4 regions of the Bacillus sp. K7 genome follow, and region 4 is predicted to be linked to each of the others. Evidence: riboswitches for the same ligand, from Rfam matches in the RefSeq annotation. Region 4 holds a riboswitch; each other region holds the start of a gene.

Region 1 (2,203 bases), 1.6 Mb from region 4:
CACATTTTCTGTTTCTGTCAATGATAGATTATCTCCACACATCGTTGGCGATGTCGATGACGTGGCGCAGCTTTGCCCATTGCTGCTCTTCTGTCAACAGATTGCCTTCTTCCGTAGAGGCGAAACCGCACTGCGGGCTGAGGCACAGCTGGTCCAAGCTGACAAAGCGCGCCGCTTCATTGATTCGGCGCTTCACATCCTCGGGATTTTCCAACTCGCCGTATTTTGATGTAATCAAGCCGAGCACAATTTGCAGATCCTTGCGTTTCACGAAACGGAGCGGATCAAAATTTCCTGAGCGGTCATCATCATATTCCAAGAACAGGCCGTCTAAGTGTAAGCCGTCCAAAATCGTTTCCGCTACAGCGTCATAGCCTCCTGATGCCGCCCAAGTCGACTTGAAGTTGCCGCGGCAAATGTGCATTGTGATTGTTAAATCATCAGGCCGGTCTGCCACTGCATCGTTAATCGTTTTGGCGAACAAGGCAGGCAATGTCTCAGGATCGCCGCCGAGGGCACGAACGACCTCTCTGCCTTTTTCCTCAAAGAAGAGAGACCATGACGTGTCATCTAGCTGAAGGTAGCGGCATCCAGCGTCATAGAAGGCGTTGATTGCTTTTTTGTACGCTTGGGCCAGATCATGAAAGTATTCCTCTTGGTCGTCATAAATTCCTTTATCGGCCTTTTCACCGAAAAACAGCATATTCGGGCTCGGAATCGTCAGCTTTGGTGTCGCATCGCCGGCAATCTTATGTAAAAATTGATAATCGGCAAGCGCTGGATGGTTCGTAAAATCGAGTTTTCCCGTCACTTTGATGCTGCGTGCTTTTGTTTTTACATTATGGAATTGAATCCCTTCAGCCGGGATGAACGGCTCCACACCGTCAAGCCCTTCGAGAAAATCATAATGCCACCAGGAACGGCGGAATTCACCGTCTGTTACCACATCGAGCCCGATTTCTTTTTGTTTTTCCACAATGCGGCTGATTTCCTTGTTTTCGATCTCACGAAGCTGTTCCGCCGTGATCTCGCCGGCCGCTTTTTTTAACCGGGCTTCTTTCACCGGAGCGGAGCGCAGTAAACTGCCGACATGATCGGCGCGGAAAGGAGCTTTGCGTTGTTTTTCTGTTTTTTGTCCTGCAACATTTGTTTGTTGAGCCATGTGATTCGCCTCTTTTCTGATATATGGTAAGCATGAAAAAAGCTCTTCCTTTGAGTAAGGAAGAGCTTGAATAATCAAATCTCCGCCTCATCTGCAAGAACGCAATGTTCTTAAGGATTTAGCACCATTCTGTTTAAAACAGCGGTTGCCGGGTATCATAGGGCCAGTCCCTCCACCTCTCTTGATAAGGTAAAACGTCATATTTACATTTCAATTATCTTAATATTAATACTTTTGGATTAATTGTCAACACTTTATCAGAAAATACTTTCGGATTTGTCGCTACATCATACGATATTAGCAGTTAGCAATGGGCGTGTAATTCAGCACATCCACCCCGTTTGCAATCTGCAAATGATAGGAATCCTATCCTTCAGCTGAGAATCATACCTCTACATGTTGACTCATAGATAAATGGATCATTGCTAAGTGATTGCGAATAGGAGGCGATCAGAAATACTGCTGGTTGTTCTTATAGTGAAAATGGAAAAGAAAAAAGCTGCGTGATTCAGCAGCCTTTTTGTTTGAATATCGTTTTAGGAAAGATGCATTCGGCGTTTATGGCGGATGGCGTCAAGGTCGATTAGGTTGTTTTGATGAGGTGCGGCTGCTGGCTGAGGGCTTGTCTTTTGCGGTTTGCGGCGATTGTCTTTGCTGAAAGAAAAAAGAAGATAGCCGCATAATGCGATGATAACAACTAGGATCATGTTACATACCTCCCAAAAAAGTTTTGGTATTCTCTATTGTACGGATAAATGGCCAAAAAGTATTCAAAAAATTCAAAATAAATCCAATGTTACATAGCTGCCCCTCTAAAACAGTCTAACCTGATAGCCTGAAAATAGTCTTATATCATGGTGATTTCTCTTGTTGATGATTGGTTCTATCGTTACTATCGACAGAAAAATAAATTCCTTTATATTACTTTTAACCTAAATTTATGTGATTCCAATTACCTGTTTTTGGATGGTCTTTTCGTGCTTGTTTGATGTATACCCTATTTTGCGCAATTGAACACAAAAAACCCAAATCACGGAGCAT
Region 2 (2,203 bases), 1.4 Mb from region 4:
ATCCTTGCCTGAGAACGCGCCTCCGCCGTGGCGAGCATAGCCGCCGTACGTATCAACGATGATTTTGCGTCCTGTAAGTCCCGCATCCCCTTGAGGGCCTCCGATAACGAAACGTCCTGTAGGGTTGATGAAATATTTTGTTTCTTCATCAATCAGCTCTTCAGGAACAACCGGATTGATGACATGTTCTTTAATGTTGCGCTGGATTTGCTCAAGCGTAATTTCAGGGTGATGCTGAGTTGAAATAACAATCGCGTCAATACGGACAGGTTTGTTATTTTCATCGTACTCAACCGTTACCTGTGTTTTGCCGTCAGGGCGAAGGTACGGAAGAATATCTTCTTTACGGACTTCACTTAGGCGGCGGGCCAATTTATGGGCAAGTGAAATCGGAAGAGGCATAAGCTCTTTCGTTTCGTTGCACGCATAACCGAACATTAAACCTTGGTCACCGGCACCGATCGCTTCGATTTCTTCATCGCTCATTGTGCCTTCACGGGCTTCAAGCGCTTGGTCTACACCCATCGCGATATCTGCAGACTGTTCGTCAATTGATGTTAAAACCGCACAAGTTTCCGCATCAAATCCGTATTTCGCACGTGTGTATCCGATTTCTTTAATGGTTTGGCGAACCGTTTTTGGAATGTCAACATACGTAGATGTTGTGATCTCCCCACTGACAAGAACCAACCCGGTAGTCACTGACGTTTCACAAGCAACACGCGCGTTAGGGTCTTTCTTTAAAATTTCATCTAAGATGCTGTCAGAAATCTGGTCACAGATTTTATCCGGATGTCCCTCCGTAACAGATTCTGATGTAAATAAACGACGATTTTTACTCATGTTTTGCTTCCTCCTGCACAAGGCCTCCCGAAAGACCTTGTCTATATGATACGGAACTCGCTCCCTCTTATACAATGTAACGTTATATTAGAGAATGTTAATTGGCATATTTATGAAATAAAAAAACCTTTTCCATCGAGGAAAGGGTTTGGTCTTTGTGCCTTTCACTCTTATCGCTCAAGGAATCATACAACCTTGCAACAGGTTAGCACCTTGGTTGTCTCACATGGGTGAACATAATAATAACAGAGAAACCGGTTGCTGGGCTTCATAGGGCCTGTCCCTCCGCCAGCTCGGGATAAGAGTATCCGCTCAATGAAATATCTTATCGTAAAAGGGTTTGCAATGTCAATATGATTCAGAAGAAATAGGCACCTATATCAAGGGAAAACAATGGAAACGCACACACAAAAAACGATAAATAGTATAGACTGTTTGAAAATATATGTTATACTAATTCACAATTAGCAAAACACAAATAAACGATAAAGGAAGGTTTCATATGAACTCAGTTGATTTAACCGCTGATTTACAAGCTTTATTAACAAGTTCAAATGTGTGTCATAATTTATCAGCAGCACAGCTTACAGAAAAAGTACTGTCCCGAAACGAAGGCATTTTAACATCCACAGGTGCCGTTCGGGCGACAACAGGCGCTTACACAGGACGTTCACCGAAAGACAAATTCATCGTGGAGGAAGAAAACACGAAACATAAGATCGATTGGGGTACGGTGAATCAGCCGATTTCAGAAGAAGCGTTTGAGCGGCTGTACACGAAAGTTGTCAGCTATTTGAAACAGCGGGATGAGCTGTTTGTTTTTGAAGGATTCGCCGGAGCAGATGAAACATACAGACTGCCGATCACCGTCGTCAATGAGTTCGCATGGCATAATTTATTCGCCAGACAGCTGTTTATCCGCCCGGAAGGCAATGACAAGAAAACAGTTGAACAGCCGTTTACCATTCTTTCTGCCCCGCATTTCAAAGCGGACCCAAAAACAGACGGCACACATTCCGAAACGTTTATTATTGTCTCTTTCGAAAAGCGTATGATTTTAATCGGCGGAACAGAATATGCGGGAGAAATGAAAAAATCCATTTTCTCCATTATGAATTTCCTGCTTCCTGAAAGAGATATTCTATCCATGCACTGCTCCGCCAATGTCGGTGAAAAAGGCAATGTCGCCCTTTTCTTCGGATTGTCTGGAACAGGCAAGACCACCCTGTCGGCCGATGCTGACCGCAAACTGATCGGCGATGATGAACACGGCTGGTCTGACACAGGCGTCTTTAACATCGAAGGCGGATGCTACGCCAAATGCATTCATTTAAGCGCAGAAAAAGAGCCTCAAATCTTT
Region 3 (2,203 bases), 190 kb from region 4:
CTGCTTCACGGCCTCCAATACATGCTTGTCAACATAGGGAGACTGCATAATGATGTTTCCGAACATATTCGGATAATCGAGTGCTGTCATGAGCGATATGGTCGCTCCGAGCGAATCGCCGATCAGCGTGCGTCCGTAGCCGACATGATAAGTAGGATACTCATCATCCGCAAACGGTACGAGCTCATGGGCGATGAACCGTTTATACGCTGAAAACTTGGAGCCCTCCGGATGATAGGTTTTTCTGCGTTTATCAACATCCTTATAAGGAACACCGATAATAATACTCCGGTCAATTTCACGTTTGGACAGCAATTCCTCGACCTGTCTGCCAATTCTCCCCAGCCTGAAATAATCGTGGCCGTCCTGCGCGATAATAACATGGTATTTATAAAGAGGGGAGTAGTTGGACGGCAGATAAACGAGCAATGTCATTTCCTCGTTAAGCTCTTTCGAAAAGAATTTCTTTTCTTGCACTGTGCCGTTTTTCGGTGCCATAATACATTCCTCCAGGACAACTAGACTTTCTTGCGTTTTCCATTATTGTACCATGAATTATTAGAAATTTCTCTCTTTAAACCGTTCGGAACTCGAAGAAAAAAGTATTGAAATAAACTGCGAATTAAGTTAATATAAAACAATCAGAAAATTGAAATCGATATTTCTTATCGTGAGAGGTGGAGGGACTGGCCCTTAGAAACCTCAGCAACCGGCCTGTTTTGCATATGTGCAAAGCGCCAAGGTGCTAAATCCAGCAAGCGTTTTATGCTTGGAAGATAAGAGGAAGCGTTTAAACCCCTTCTTCTTATGAAGAAGGGGTTTTTTATTTTGAAAAGGGAAGGTGTCAGCTATATGTCACAGCATGTTGAAACGAAATTAGCCCAAATCGGGAACCGAAGCGACGAAGTAACGGGGACAGTGAGTCCTCCTATTTATTTATCAACAGCATACCGCCACAGAGGGATCGGTGAATCAACCGGATTTGATTATGTCCGCACAAAAAATCCGACACGCCAGCTTGTGGAGGACGCGATCGCCAGCTTAGAGAACGGAGCGAGAGGGCTTGCCTTCAGTTCGGGAATGGCGGCCATCCAAACAATTATGGCGCTATTTAAAAGCGGAGACGAACTGATCGTTTCATCCGACCTATATGGCGGCACGTACCGCTTGTTTGAAAATGAATGGAAAAAATATGGCTTGACCTTTCATTATGATGATTTCAGCGACGAAGACTGTTTACGCTCCAAGATAACGCCGAATACAAAAGCGGTATTTGTGGAAACACCGACAAATCCGCTCATGCAGGAGGCGGACATTGAAAAGATCGCCCAGATCACAAAAGAGCACGGTCTTCTGCTGATCGTTGATAATACATTTTACACACCGGTCTTGCAGCAGCCGCTTGAGCTGGGAGCCGACATTGTGATACACAGTGCAACCAAGTATTTAGGCGGGCATAACGACCTGCTTGCGGGGCTTGTCGTTGTGAAAGATGAACAGCTTGGAGAAGAAATGTTTCAACACCAAAATGCCATCGGCGCTGTCCTGCCTCCATTTGATTCATGGCTTCTCATGAGAGGAATGAAGACGCTGAGCCTCAGAATGCGCCAGCATCAGGCAAACGCGCAGGAGCTTGCGGCGTTTTTAGAAGAGCAGGAAGAAATTGCGGATGTGCTGTATCCCGGAAAAGGCGGCATGCTGTCCTTCCGTCTGCAAAAAGAAGAGTGGGTGAACCCGTTTTTAAAAGCGCTGAAGACCATTTGTTTTGCGGAAAGCCTCGGCGGGGTGGAGAGCTTTATTACATATCCAGCCACACAGACGCACATGGATATTCCTGAAGACATCCGCATCGCAAACGGGGTCTGCAATCGTCTGCTGCGCTTTTCGGTCGGAATTGAACATGCGGAAGATTTAAAAGAAGACCTAAAACAGGCGTTATGTCAGGTCAAAGAGGGAGCTGTTTCATTTGAGTAATCACAATTGGACGCTGGAAACCCAGCTCGTGCACAATCCATTTAAAACAGACGGTTCAACAGGGGCCGTCAGTGTGCCGATCCAGCATGCATCAACATTTCATCAATCTTCATTTGAAGAGTTTGGCGCATATGACTACAGCCGCTCAGGCACGCCGACAAGAACAGCTCTCGAAGAAACCATTGCCGCACTGGAAGGCGGAACGAGAGGATTGGCTTTTAGCTCAGGC
Region 4 (2,203 bases):
AAATGTGGAGTGATCAAAAGATGAAATGGACCATATCTTGCCTGCAATTTGATATTTCATACGGAAAGCCTTCAGAAAATATCAAAAAGGCTGAATTCTTTATCGAAAAAGAAAGCAAACACGCGGATGTTCTTGTTCTTCCTGAACTATGGACGACCGGCTATGATCTGGCCAACCTTGATGAGCTCGCCGATAAAGACGGGCGTTCTGCTCAGAGCTGGCTGAAGAAAACAGCAAAAAAACATGGCGTCCATATTGTCGCCGGATCGGTTGCTGTCAGAAAGGATTCCGATGTTTATAATACAATGTACATCGCGGATAAGGAAGGACAAATCATTAAAGAGTACAGGAAGGCCCATCTTTTTCAGCTGATGGATGAGCATGTGTATTTATCAGCCGGTTCCGAAGATGGATATTTTGAACTTGATGGCGTCAAAAGCTCAGGATTGATCTGTTATGATATCCGTTTTCCGGAGTGGATCAGAAAACATACGACAAAAGGCGCCAACGTGCTGTTTATTTCTGCGGAATGGCCTCTTCCCCGCCTTGATCATTGGAAAAGCCTGCTTATTGCGCGGGCCATCGAAAATCAATGCTTTGTCGCTGCCTGCAATTGCACTGGGTCAAATCCAGATCATGAATTTGCCGGGCATAGCCTGATTATTGATCCATGGGGACGTGTACTTGCTGAAGGCGGCCGGGAAGAAGGCGTTGTGCGTGCGGAAATTAACCTTCAGGAAAGCGTTGAAGTTCGGGAAAGCATCCCTGTTTTCGATGATATCAGAAAAGATTTATATTAAAAAATAGATTGACAACTCACTAAAACACCTGTTACTATGTTCATCAACTGATAAATTAGAATTGTTTAACAAATGAATATATTCTCTTATCGAGAGTTGGGCGAGGGATTTGGCCTTTTGACCCCAACAGCAACCGACCGTAATTCCATTGTGAAATGGGGCGCATCTTGTTCGCGCCGAGACGCTCGTCTCTAAGGCACGGTGCTAATTCCTTCAGATCTGATCTGAGAGATAAGAGAGGCGGACATAAATGTTAAGCCTCCTTCTCTCTGAGAAGGAGGCTTTTTTACGGCCATTCAGCTGCAAACATATCAAAGAGATTACATAATTGGAGGTTATGACAATGGCAGTCACAAAAACACCTTTATACGAAACGTTAAATGAAAGCTCCGCTGTGGCGTTGGCGGTGAAGCTTGGCTTATTTCCAAGCAAAAGCACGCTGACATGCCAGGAGATCGGCGACGGCAACTTAAATTACGTTTTTCATATTTATGATCAAGAACATGACAGAGCATTGATTATTAAGCAGGCGGTTCCTTATGCAAAAGTCGTCGGAGAAAGCTGGCCGCTGACAATCGATCGCGCCAGAATCGAAAGCAGCGCTCTCATCCGCCAAGGCGAGCATGTCCCTCATCTCGTACCAAAAGTGTTTTATTCTGACACAGAAATGGCGGTTACCGTCATGGAGGATCTTTCTCATTTGAAGATCGCAAGAAAAGGGCTCATTGAAGGTGAAACCTATCCGCACCTGTCACAGCACATCGGTGAATTTTTAGGCAAGACCCTTTTCTATTCTTCAGATTACGCGCTTGAACCTAAGGTAAAAAAACAGCTTGTTAAACAGTTTACAAATCCGGAGCTGTGCGACATTACGGAAAGGCTTGTTTTTACAGACCCTTTCTTTGACCATGACACAAATGATTTTGAAGAAGAGCTTCGTCCTTTTGTCGAAAAGCTCTGGAGAAATGACAGCGTCAAAATCGAAGCGGCTAAGCTGAAAAAGTCTTTTTTAACATCTGCAGAAACGCTGATTCATGGTGATTTGCACACAGGGAGCATTTTCGCCAGCGAACATGACACAAAGGTGATTGATCCTGAATTTGCTTTTTACGGACCGATCGGCTTTGATATTGGCCAATTTATCGCCAACTTATTGTTGAATGCACTCAGCCGTGACGGAGCTGACAGAGAGCCGTTATATCACCATGCCAAGCAGGTCTGGGAAACGTTTCAAGAAACATTCACTAAAGCTTGGGAGAAGGACAGTCTCGATGTTTACGCCAAAATCGACAGTTACCTTACTGATACGTTCAGCCATATTTTTGAAGAGGCGATCGGTTTTGCGGGCTGCGAGCTGATACGCCGGACGATCGGCCTTTCCCATGTGGCTGATCTGGATACAA

Evidence for each region. A riboswitch is a leader RNA that binds a small molecule or an ion and turns the genes downstream of it on or off. The one in region 4 is predicted to bind S-adenosylmethionine.
Region 1: it holds a riboswitch for S-adenosylmethionine, as region 4 does, so the genes downstream of both, M1D98_RS18835 (5-methyltetrahydropteroyltriglutamate--homocysteine S-methyltransferase) here and mtnK (S-methyl-5-thioribose kinase) in region 4, are expected to answer to the same signal.
Region 2: it holds a riboswitch for S-adenosylmethionine, as region 4 does, so the genes downstream of both, metK (methionine adenosyltransferase) here and mtnK (S-methyl-5-thioribose kinase) in region 4, are expected to answer to the same signal.
Region 3: it holds a riboswitch for S-adenosylmethionine, as region 4 does, so the genes downstream of both, metI (cystathionine gamma-synthase/O-acetylhomoserine thiolyase) here and mtnK (S-methyl-5-thioribose kinase) in region 4, are expected to answer to the same signal.

What each region holds. Positions count from the first base shown of each region.
Region 1 is NZ_CP096406.1:3,683,450-3,685,652, reverse strand. It holds gene M1D98_RS18835 (5-methyltetrahydropteroyltriglutamate--homocysteine S-methyltransferase) at 29-1,162, opposite strand; SAM riboswitch class I at 1,247-1,353, opposite strand; partial or broken gene M1D98_RS18830 (hypothetical protein) at 1,699-1,952, opposite strand.
Region 2 is NZ_CP096406.1:2,834,358-2,836,560, forward strand. It holds gene metK (methionine adenosyltransferase) at 1-843, opposite strand, end outside; SAM riboswitch class I at 1,011-1,148, opposite strand; gene pckA (phosphoenolpyruvate carboxykinase (ATP)) at 1,346-2,203, shown strand, end outside.
Region 3 is NZ_CP096406.1:1,230,182-1,232,384, forward strand. It holds gene M1D98_RS06205 (esterase family protein) at 1-498, opposite strand, end outside; SAM riboswitch class I at 663-783, shown strand; gene metI (cystathionine gamma-synthase/O-acetylhomoserine thiolyase) at 853-1,974, shown strand; gene metC (cystathionine beta-lyase) at 1,967-2,203, shown strand, end outside.
Region 4 is NZ_CP096406.1:1,419,843-1,422,045, reverse strand. It holds gene M1D98_RS07205 (carbon-nitrogen family hydrolase) at 21-800, shown strand; SAM riboswitch class I at 884-1,038, shown strand; gene mtnK (S-methyl-5-thioribose kinase) at 1,144-2,203, shown strand, end outside.